2 regions of the Streptomyces sp. NPDC093586 genome follow, and region 2 is predicted to be linked to the other one. Evidence: riboswitches for the same ligand, from Rfam matches in the RefSeq annotation. Region 2 holds a riboswitch; the other holds the start of a gene.
What was found. Region 2 has a riboswitch for cyclic di-AMP ahead of ACIRFH_RS19190 (M23 family metallopeptidase). Riboswitches for the same ligand answer to the same signal wherever they lie in the genome.
Positions count from the first base shown of each region.

Region 1: another riboswitch for cyclic di-AMP. It lies ahead of ACIRFH_RS03465 (transglycosylase SLT domain-containing protein); the one in region 2 lies ahead of ACIRFH_RS19190 (M23 family metallopeptidase).

Region 1 is NZ_JBIWJA010000002.1:270,304-274,705, reverse strand. It holds gene ACIRFH_RS03475 (GNAT family N-acetyltransferase) at 1-400, opposite strand, end outside; gene ACIRFH_RS03470 (HAD family hydrolase) at 614-1,423, shown strand; gene ACIRFH_RS03465 (transglycosylase SLT domain-containing protein) at 1,485-1,973, opposite strand; cyclic di-AMP (ydaO/yuaA leader) riboswitch at 1,979-2,147, opposite strand; gene ACIRFH_RS03460 (polyprenyl synthetase family protein) at 2,916-3,926, shown strand; gene ACIRFH_RS03455 (outer membrane lipoprotein carrier protein LolA) at 4,222-4,402, shown strand, end outside.
Region 2 is NZ_JBIWJA010000017.1:15,024-19,425, reverse strand. It holds gene ACIRFH_RS19200 (HPr family phosphocarrier protein) at 43-324, shown strand; gene ACIRFH_RS19195 (GntR family transcriptional regulator) at 440-1,132, opposite strand; gene ACIRFH_RS19190 (M23 family metallopeptidase) at 1,371-2,135, opposite strand; cyclic di-AMP (ydaO/yuaA leader) riboswitch at 2,148-2,311, opposite strand; gene ACIRFH_RS19185 (M16 family metallopeptidase) at 2,503-3,891, opposite strand; gene ACIRFH_RS19180 (M16 family metallopeptidase) at 3,888-4,402, opposite strand, start outside.

The DNA.
Region 1 (4,402 bases), on a different contig from region 2:
TGGCGTGCTCCTCGGCGGCGTACGGCACGAACAGGCCCTGCTCGGCCTCCAGGTTGTCGAAGGCGAGGCTCGACAGGGAGCAGGCCCGCAGCAGTCGGCGGGTGTCCGGGAGGAGGCCCGGCCGCAGCACCGCGCCCTGGCAGTCCGAGACCCCGAGCCCGATCGCCCGGCCCTGGCCCAGCGGCCCGCGCTCGTGCGGCAGGAAACCGGCGGCCTCACCGCCCTCGTACAGCACCGCCACCCGCGCCCCGGGCCGTACCCGGCCCACGACGTCGGTGAACTCCGGCTCCATGAAGGGATTGCGGGGCGCCGTCGCCCCGGCGCGCAGCTCGCGCCAGCGCTCCCGTTCCCCCTCGCCCAGCTCCTCCGGCCTCAGCACGCGTACACGTCCGCTGCTCAACCCGACCCCCCGATCAAGTCCCCCCTGGACAACAGGAAGGTACCCCCGGGGCCGCCCGGAGGGTAGAAGGCAGAGCATGTTGTTGCCAACTGGTGCACAGGCCTTTAACCGCCTTCAGACGGTGTTGCGTCAGGTTTCGGACACCTGCGAACGTCCTCGTGCGCAACCGGTCGTGGGTGGGTCGGGCAGGTGCGGTGTCCGTATTCTCTGATCATGGACCGCACCGCATATGCCCTCGTCGCCACCGACCTCGACGGAACGCTGCTGCGCGGCGACGACACCGTCTCCGACCGGTCGCTGGCCGCGCTGGCGCGGGTGGCCCGGGCGGGGGCGCGGCACCTGGTGGTGACGGGGCGCCCGGCACCGAGGGTGCGCTCCCTGCTCGACGGCCTCGGCTGCACGGGGCTCGCGGTGTGCGGGCAGGGCGCGCAGGTGTACGACGCCGACGCGCACCGGATGCTGTGGTCGGTCACCCTGGACCGGGAGCTGGCGGAGACCGCGCTCGGCAAGATCGAGGCCGAGGTGGGGGAGGTGTACGCCGCGGTCGACCAGGACGGCGTCGACGGGCTGACGCTCATCGAACCGGGCTATCTGATGCCCCACCCGACCCTGCCCGCGGTGCGGGTCGAGCGGCGCGACGAGCTGTGGAGCGCGCCGATCAGCAAGGTGCTGCTGCGCCACCCCGACCTGTCCGACGACGAGTTGGCGGCGACGGCGCGCGCGGTGGTGGGTTCCCTCGCGACGGTCACGATGTCGGGGCCGGGGACGGTGGAGCTCCAGCCGTGCGGGGTGACCAAGGCGACCGGTCTGGCGCTCGCCGCCGAGCGTCTGGGGCTGAGCCGGCGGCGGACGATCGCCTTCGGGGACATGCCCAACGACATCCCCATGTTCCACTGGGCGGCCCGCGGGGTCGCCATGGCGGGCGCCCACCCCGAACTCAAGGCGGTCGCGGACGAGGTCACCACGACGAACGAGGACGACGGCGTGGCCGTCGTCCTCGAGCGGATCTTCGGAGCCTCCTGACGCACCGGGTGCGTATCGGTACGGCTCGGTTCGTCCGGTTGTGTCGCGGTGCGCGGGCGGCTCAGTACGCGCTGAAGACGTTGTCGATGGAGCCGTACCGGTGGGCCGCGTAGTTGCAGGCGGCGGTGATGTTGGCGACCGGGTCGTACGAGTCCCAGGAGGTGCCGGCGACGTGGTACGCCCGGAAGGTCGGGTCGATCACCTGGAGCAGGCCCTTGGACGGGGTGCCGTTGACGGCGTTGACGTCCCAGTTGTTGATGGCGAACGGGTTGCCGGACGACTCCCGCATGACGTTGCGGTGGATGCCGTCGTAGGTCCCGGGGATCCCGTGCTGCGCCATGATGTCCAGCGACTCGCGGATCCAGCCGTCGAGGTTGTTCGGGTACACCGTCGCCGTGGCGGCGGCGGCCGTGGTGGCCGGGGTGGCGGCGGACGCGGTGGCGGCGCCGACGAGCGGCAGGGCGAGCACGGCGACGCCGGTGCCGGCGACGGCGAGCTTGCGGGCGAGGCGGCCGGTTCGGGCGTGACGGTTCTGACCGTTGGCAGGCATGTGTGTGTCCCTCTCCATACGCCTGCGAGGTGAGCTGTCGGGTTCGGGCGGGGAGGTGCCCGGCCGCGCCCTGACGGGCACGGCTTCACCCCGAGCCGCTCCGGTGGTGTCCGGCGCGGCGACTTACCTTGGGTCCCCCGCTCCTGCCTGCGAGTGTGTCGGTGGATGACTGTGTGTCGGGGCGGTGGCAGGATTCGGCGTCCGCCTGACAGGCCGGGAACGTATGCGAGAGCACATGTCCGGAACAAGTGCAGGAATCACCCGACGTGCCTGTTGACCTTGATCTGAGGCATTTGGGGTGCTTGATCCTTTGCTACTGCCAAGGCTCAACTCGCCTACGGGGCAAAGGGGTGAGGGGGTTCGCGGCGGGGGTGCGGGCGGGCGCGGTGGCGTGAGCCAACTCACTGGCCTCAACAAGAGCGGCAAATCGGGCATTAGAGTCAACTGGTGGTCAATCGCCCCCTGGTGGGGGTCGCTTCGGTGCGGGGGCCCGACCGGGGGGTGGCTGGGGGGCCGACCGGGTGCCCGGCCGGACGCGCGCGGCAGCGGGGGTACGCCCCTCCGTCGGCGGGGCGCCCCGGTGTTTCCTCGTGTCGCGCGGGCATCCGTCCGGGGTGTGCGGGCATCCGTCCGGGGTCGCGGGTGCGGGTGGCGAACGGGTGACGCTCTCGGGGTGCGGTCCGTCGGGAGGGGTGGTGGGATCTTCGGTGGTGGCTTCCGGTGTGCCGTGCTCCGCGCCGCGCCTCTCCGGCGATGTCGGCCGATATCTGCTCATATCACTTGATCAAAAACATACCGTGCATGATCCGATACCGACCGGCCTGTAACGGTGGGCGCTAGCGGTGATCGAAACGTGACCGGATACGCTGACTCGAGTGGTGGCAGCGACCTATCGACAAACCAGGTAATCGCCAGTAGACACCAGCAGACAGGAGACCCCTCGTGACCGTCGTCGGGCCGTTCGGGCTGAGCGTGCGGGACCAGGCACTGGAAGCCGATGTCCAGACCGGACTGGCGGCCGTCGAGGAAGGGTTGCTTGAGGCAACCAAGAGTGAGGTGCCCTTCATCACGGAGGCCGCCCAGCACCTGGTGCGGGCCGGCGGCAAGCGGTTCCGGCCGCTGCTGGTGATGCTCGCCTCCCGGTTCGGCGACCCCTACGCGCCCGGCATCGTGCCCTCGGCCGTGGTCGTGGAGCTGACCCACCTCGCCACGCTCTACCACGACGACGTGATGGACGAGGCCGCCGTGCGCCGCGGCGTGCCCAGCGCCAACACCCGCTGGGGCAACTCGGTCGCGGTCCTCACCGGCGACTTCCTGTTCGCCCGCGCCTCCCAGATCCTCGCCGACCTCGGGCCCGAGGCGGTCCGGGTGCAGGCCCTCGCGTTCGAGCGGCTCGTCACCGGCCAGATCCTGGAGACGGCGGGGCCCCAGGACGGACGGGACCCGGTCGACCACTACCTGGACGTGCTGGGCGGCAAGACGGGATCGCTGGTGGCGGTCTCCTGCCGGTTCGGCGCGATGATGTCCGGCGCCGACGACACGGTCGTCGACGTGCTGACCCAGTACGGCGAGCGGCTCGGCGTCGCCTTCCAGCTCGCGGACGACGTCCTGGACATCGCCTCCGACTCCCACGAGTCGGGCAAGACGCCCGGCACGGACCTGCGCGAGGGCATCCCGACCCTCCCGGTGCTGCGGCTGCGCGAACGGGCGGCCCGGCTGGGGCTCGCCGAGGACATCGCCCTGTGCGAGCTGCTGGACTCCGACCTGAGCGACGACGCGCGGCATGCCGAGGCCCTGCGCCTGCTGCGCGCCCACCCCGCGCTCGAACAGGCGCGGCGGGACACCGTCCGGTACGCGAAGGACGCCCGGTCGGCGCTGGCCCCGCTGCGGGAGTGCGACGCGAAGGCCGCGCTGATCGAGCTGTGCGACGCGGTGGTGCACCGAGCCGGCTGACCTCCCGGCCGCCACCGCGCTCTCCCGGCGCGACGCGCCCCGCCCCCACCGGTCGGGGACGCCCCCACCGGTCGGGGACGCCCCCACCGGTCGGTGGAGGATCCGCCCTTCCGTGTCATCCCGCAGGAGTACGCGGAGTTGAGCCCGCGGTCTGACGCTTCCTCGTGGCCGATTTGGTCAGATGGTCACACGGAAAAACACCACTCCTCACCGATTCGGGTGAGAATGGCGGCTCACGGGTGAACACGTGCGAGGTCGCGAGACAGCCGCCGCCGACGACGGAGGTAGGGCACACATGGCACCGATCGATTCCGACGACAACACGACCGCCGGGGACGGCGAGGAGCCGCGTGCCGGACGGCGCAGGGCCGCGCGGTACGTCGTCCCGGTCGCGGTGATGGGCGTGGCGGCCGCCACGATCGGGCTCGTCCCCGCCCTCGCCGACTCAGGCGACCCGGACCTGCCCGAGGTGACGG
Region 2 (4,402 bases):
AAACTGGTCTAGACAACCTGAACACCTGAAGGGCAGCAACACATGGCTGAGCGCCGCGTCAACGTCGGCTGGGCCGAGGGTCTCCACGCCCGCCCCGCCTCCATCTTCGTCCGAGCCGCCACGGCCACAGGCGTCCCGGTGACGATCGCCAAGGCCGACGGCGACCCCGTCAACGCGGCCTCCATGCTGGCCGTTCTGGCCCTGGGCGCCCAGGGCGGCGAGGAGATCGTCCTGGCCTCCGACGCCGAGGGCGCGGACGCCGCCCTGGACCGGCTGGCGAAGCTGGTCGCCGAGGGTCTCGAGGAGCTTCCCGAGACCGTCTGACGTGACGGCCGCCGAAAGGCCCGCCCGGACTGCCGGGCGGGCCTTTTCCTGCCTCTTTTCCGGGCAGCAGAAAACAGCCCTCCGAATTACCCCTCTTTTGTATACGGCACCCGTGTTAATGCCGCGGGCTCGGCATGTTTGCGGGACGTTGCGCATTCCTCACACCGTCCGGGCCGTCGCCGGAGGAGAAGCGCAGCCGGTGCGCCGCGGCCGACCGTTCGGCGTGCAGCGCCATGAGCGCCCGCGCGCGGTCGCCGTCGCCCCGCGCCACCGCGTCGACGACCGCGCCGTACTCGGCCCAGCGCTCCACCGCACCGGGTGGCGCGTCCACGAGGTACATCCAGGCGATCTTGCGGCGCAGCTGGGTCAGCATCGCCGTGAGGGAGGGGCTGCCGGCGGCCTGCGCGAGGGTCTCGTGGAACCAGCCGTCCAGTGCGCGCAGATCCTCGCCGTGGCCCTGCCGGGAGCGTTCCCGGCCCAGCCTGACCAGGCCGCGCAACACCTTGAGGTGGGCCTCGGTGCGGCGCCGGGCCGCGCGGGAGGCGCCGAGGGGCTCCAGGAGCGTGCGGGTCTCCAGCAGGTCGGCGGCCTCCTGTTCGGTGGGCTCCGCGACGCACGCGCCCGCGTGCCGCCGGGTCACGACGAAGCCCTCGGCCTCCAGGGTGCGCAGCGCCTCGCGGACGGGGACGCGGGAGACGCCGTAGCGGCGGGCGAGCAGTTCCTCCGTGAGGCGGCTGCCGCGCCCGTGGACACCGGCGACGATGTCGTCCCGGATCGCCGTGCACACCGAGTGCGCCGGAATACGCATGTCCGACCTCCGCCCTGATCCCCGTGAAACGTCGACGATGGACGCGTGTTCCGTGACTCTAGGCCAATGCGCCGCGCTTTCGGACGGGGTGCGGGAATCCAGGGATATTTTTTGGACATTCGCGGGCCGGAAAAGGAGCCGGAAACACCGGCCGGCGACGGAGCCGGAAATGGGTGGGAAAACCGGAAGGCCCAGGCTTCGGGAGCCTGGGCCTTCGGGGGTGCCGTGCCGTCCGTCGTCAGACGTCCACGCCGTGGGAGCGGAGGTAGGCGACGGGGTCCATGTCCGAGCCGTACTCCGGGCTCGTGCGGGCTTCGAAGTGCAGGTGCGGTCCGGTGACGTTGCCGGTGGCGCCGGAGAGGCCGATCCGCTGGCCGGCGCCGACCGACTGGCCGACCGAGACGCCGATGGACGACAGGTGCCCGTACTGGGTGTACGTGCCGTCGTGCATCCTGATCACGACCTGGTTGCCGTACGCGCCGCCCCAGCCGGCCTCGACGACGGTGCCGACGCCGACCGCGTGCACCGGGGTGCCGGTGGAGGCGTGGAAGTCGATGCCGGTGTGGCTGCCGGAGGACCACAGGGAGCTGCCGGCCCGGTAGGCCGTGGACACGTAGGAGCCGGTGATCGGCGCGACGAAGGTGTTGAGGCGCTCGCGCTCCGCCTCGCGCGCGGCGCGCTCCTTGGCCTCGCGCGCTTCCTTCGCGGCCTCGGCGGCCCGCTCGCGCGCGGCCTCCATCGCCGCCTCGCGGGCGGCGGCGTCCAGGGCGGCCTGCTTCTGCGCGGCGGCCTGGGCGTCGATCTCGTCGGCGACGGAGTCGCCGATGGTGACGACCGGGGTGAGTCCGCTCTGCTCGACCTCGGGCTCGGCGGCGAGGGCCGGGGCCGCGAGGGTGCCGACGACGCCGGTGGTGGCGAGGGCCGCGACGCCCGCCGCGCGGGCGGTGGTGCGGTGCATGCGGCCGGGGCGGCGGTGCTTCCCGGTGGCGCGCGTGAACGCCATGTAGAGGCTGGTCCTTTCCTTCCCTCTCGCCTACCGGGTTAGCTGACGGGTTCGGAGCAGGAAGGTCTCCTACGGACCCCCTCGCCGAAGCGCGGGCGTCCGATTCACCCCAGGGACTGCGATGGGTCCCCGGCTCCCCTGGCTCGCGCCGTACGGGGACTCGGCGATGACTGTCCGGTGCCGCGGGTGCGGCGCACTGCCTGACGAACAGCCCGGACGACGCTAAACGCGGTTGTCTTCGATCCTCAAACGCAACAGGGTTTTTGTAGCGCACGCCACAGGGCAGACGGGCAGCCTCTCCCCCAATCCGGACAAAAGGCGGCCCCGGTGACACTCGGGTCGCCGGGGCCGTCGGGCGCGCGTGCCGCTACTCGGCGGCCACCACGGTGACTTCGCCGATGCCGAGGGCCTCGACCGGCTCCTTGATCTGCGCCGCGTCACCGACGAGGACCGTCACCAGACGGTCCACCGGGAAGGCGCTCACGACCGCCGCGGTGGCCTCCACGGTTCCGGTGGCGGCGAGTTGGCGGTACAGCGTGGCCTGGTAGTCGTCGGGCAGGTACTGCTCGACCTGGTCGGCGAGCGTGCTCGCGACGGCCGCCGCCGTCTCGTACTTCAGCGGCGCCACGCCCACCAGGTTCTGCACGGCGACGTCGCGTTCGGCGTCGGTGAGCCCGCCCTCGGCGAGCGTGCGCAGCACCGTCCACAGGTCCTGCAGCGCCGGGCCGGTGTTGGGCGTGTCGACGGAGCCGCTGATGGCGAGCATCGAGGCACCCGTGCCGTCGGGCGCGGAGCGCAGGACCTGCCCGAAGGCCCGGACGCCGTAGGTATAGCCCTTCTCCTCGCGCAGGACGCGGTCCAGGCGCGAGGTGAGGGTGCCACCGAGGCAGTACGTGCCGAGGACCTGCGCGGGCCACACGCGGTCGTGCCGGTCGGGCCCGGTGCGGCCGATCAGCAGCTGCGTCTGGACGGCACCGGGGCGGTCCACGATGACGACCCGGCCCGTGTCGTCGGCGGTCACCGGCGGCACGGGGCGCGGTTCGGCGGCGGAGCCGGTCCACGCGCCGAGGGTGTCGCCGAGCAGCGCGTCGAGGTCGACGCCGGTGAGGTCGCCGACGATGACCGCGGTGGCCGTGGCGGGGCGGACGTGCTTCTCGTAGAAGGCGCGGACGGCCGCCGCGTCGATGTTCGCGACCGTCTCCTCGGTGCCCTGACGCGGGCGCGACATGCGCGAGTCGGCCGGGAACAGCTCCTTGGACAGCTCCTTGGCGGCGCGCCGGGAGGGGTTGGCCAGCTCGTGCGGGATCTCGTCGAGCCGGTTGCGCACCAGCCGCTCGACCTCGCTGTCGGCGAACGCGGGCGCCCTGAGGGCGTCGGCGACCAGGCCCAGGGCCTTGGCGAGGCGCGAGACGGGCACCTCCAGGCTCAGCCGGACGCCGGGGTGGTCCGCGTGCGCGTCGAGGGTGGCGCCGCAGCGCTCCAGTTCGGCGGCGAACTCCTCGGCGGAGTGCTTGTCGGTGCCCTCGGAGAACGCGCGCGCCATGATCGTGGCGACGCCGTCCAGACCGGCGGGCTCGGCGTCCAGGGGCGCGTTCAGCGAGACCTCGACGGCGACGACCTGCTGGCCGGGGCGGTGGCAGCGCAGCACGGTGAGGCCGTTGTCGAGGCTGCCGCGCTCGGGGGCCGGGAACGCCCACGGCTTGGGCTCGCCGGCCTGTGGCTGGGAGTGGAATTCCATGGTGGCGAGCTCGGTCACTTGGCCGCCTCCTCGTTCTCGTCGGTGGCGTCGTTCTCGTCGGCGGGGGCGGTCGGCTCGTAGACGAGCACCGCGCGGTTGTCGGGGCGCAGGCGGGCCTTGGCGACCTCCTGGACCTCCTCGGCCGTCACCTCCAGCACCCGCTGCACGGCGGTGAGGGCGAGCTGCGGGTCGCCGAACAGGACGGCGTAGCGGCACAGTTCGTCGGCGCGGCCGGCGACCGTGCCGAGCCGGTCGAGCCACTCGCGCTCCAGCTGGGCCTGGGCGCGCTCCATCTCCTCGGCCGTGGGGCCCTCCTCGGCGAACCGGGCGAGCTCCTCGTCGATGGCCGTCTCGATGACGGGCACCTCCACGTCGCCGGACGTCTTCACGTCCAGCCAGCCCAGGGAGGGCGCCCCGGCGAGCCGCAGCAGACCGAAGCCGGCGGCCACGGCCGTGCGGTCGCGCCGCACCAGCCGGTTGTACAGGCGGGACGACTCGCCGCCGCCCAGGACGGTCAGGGCCAGGTCGG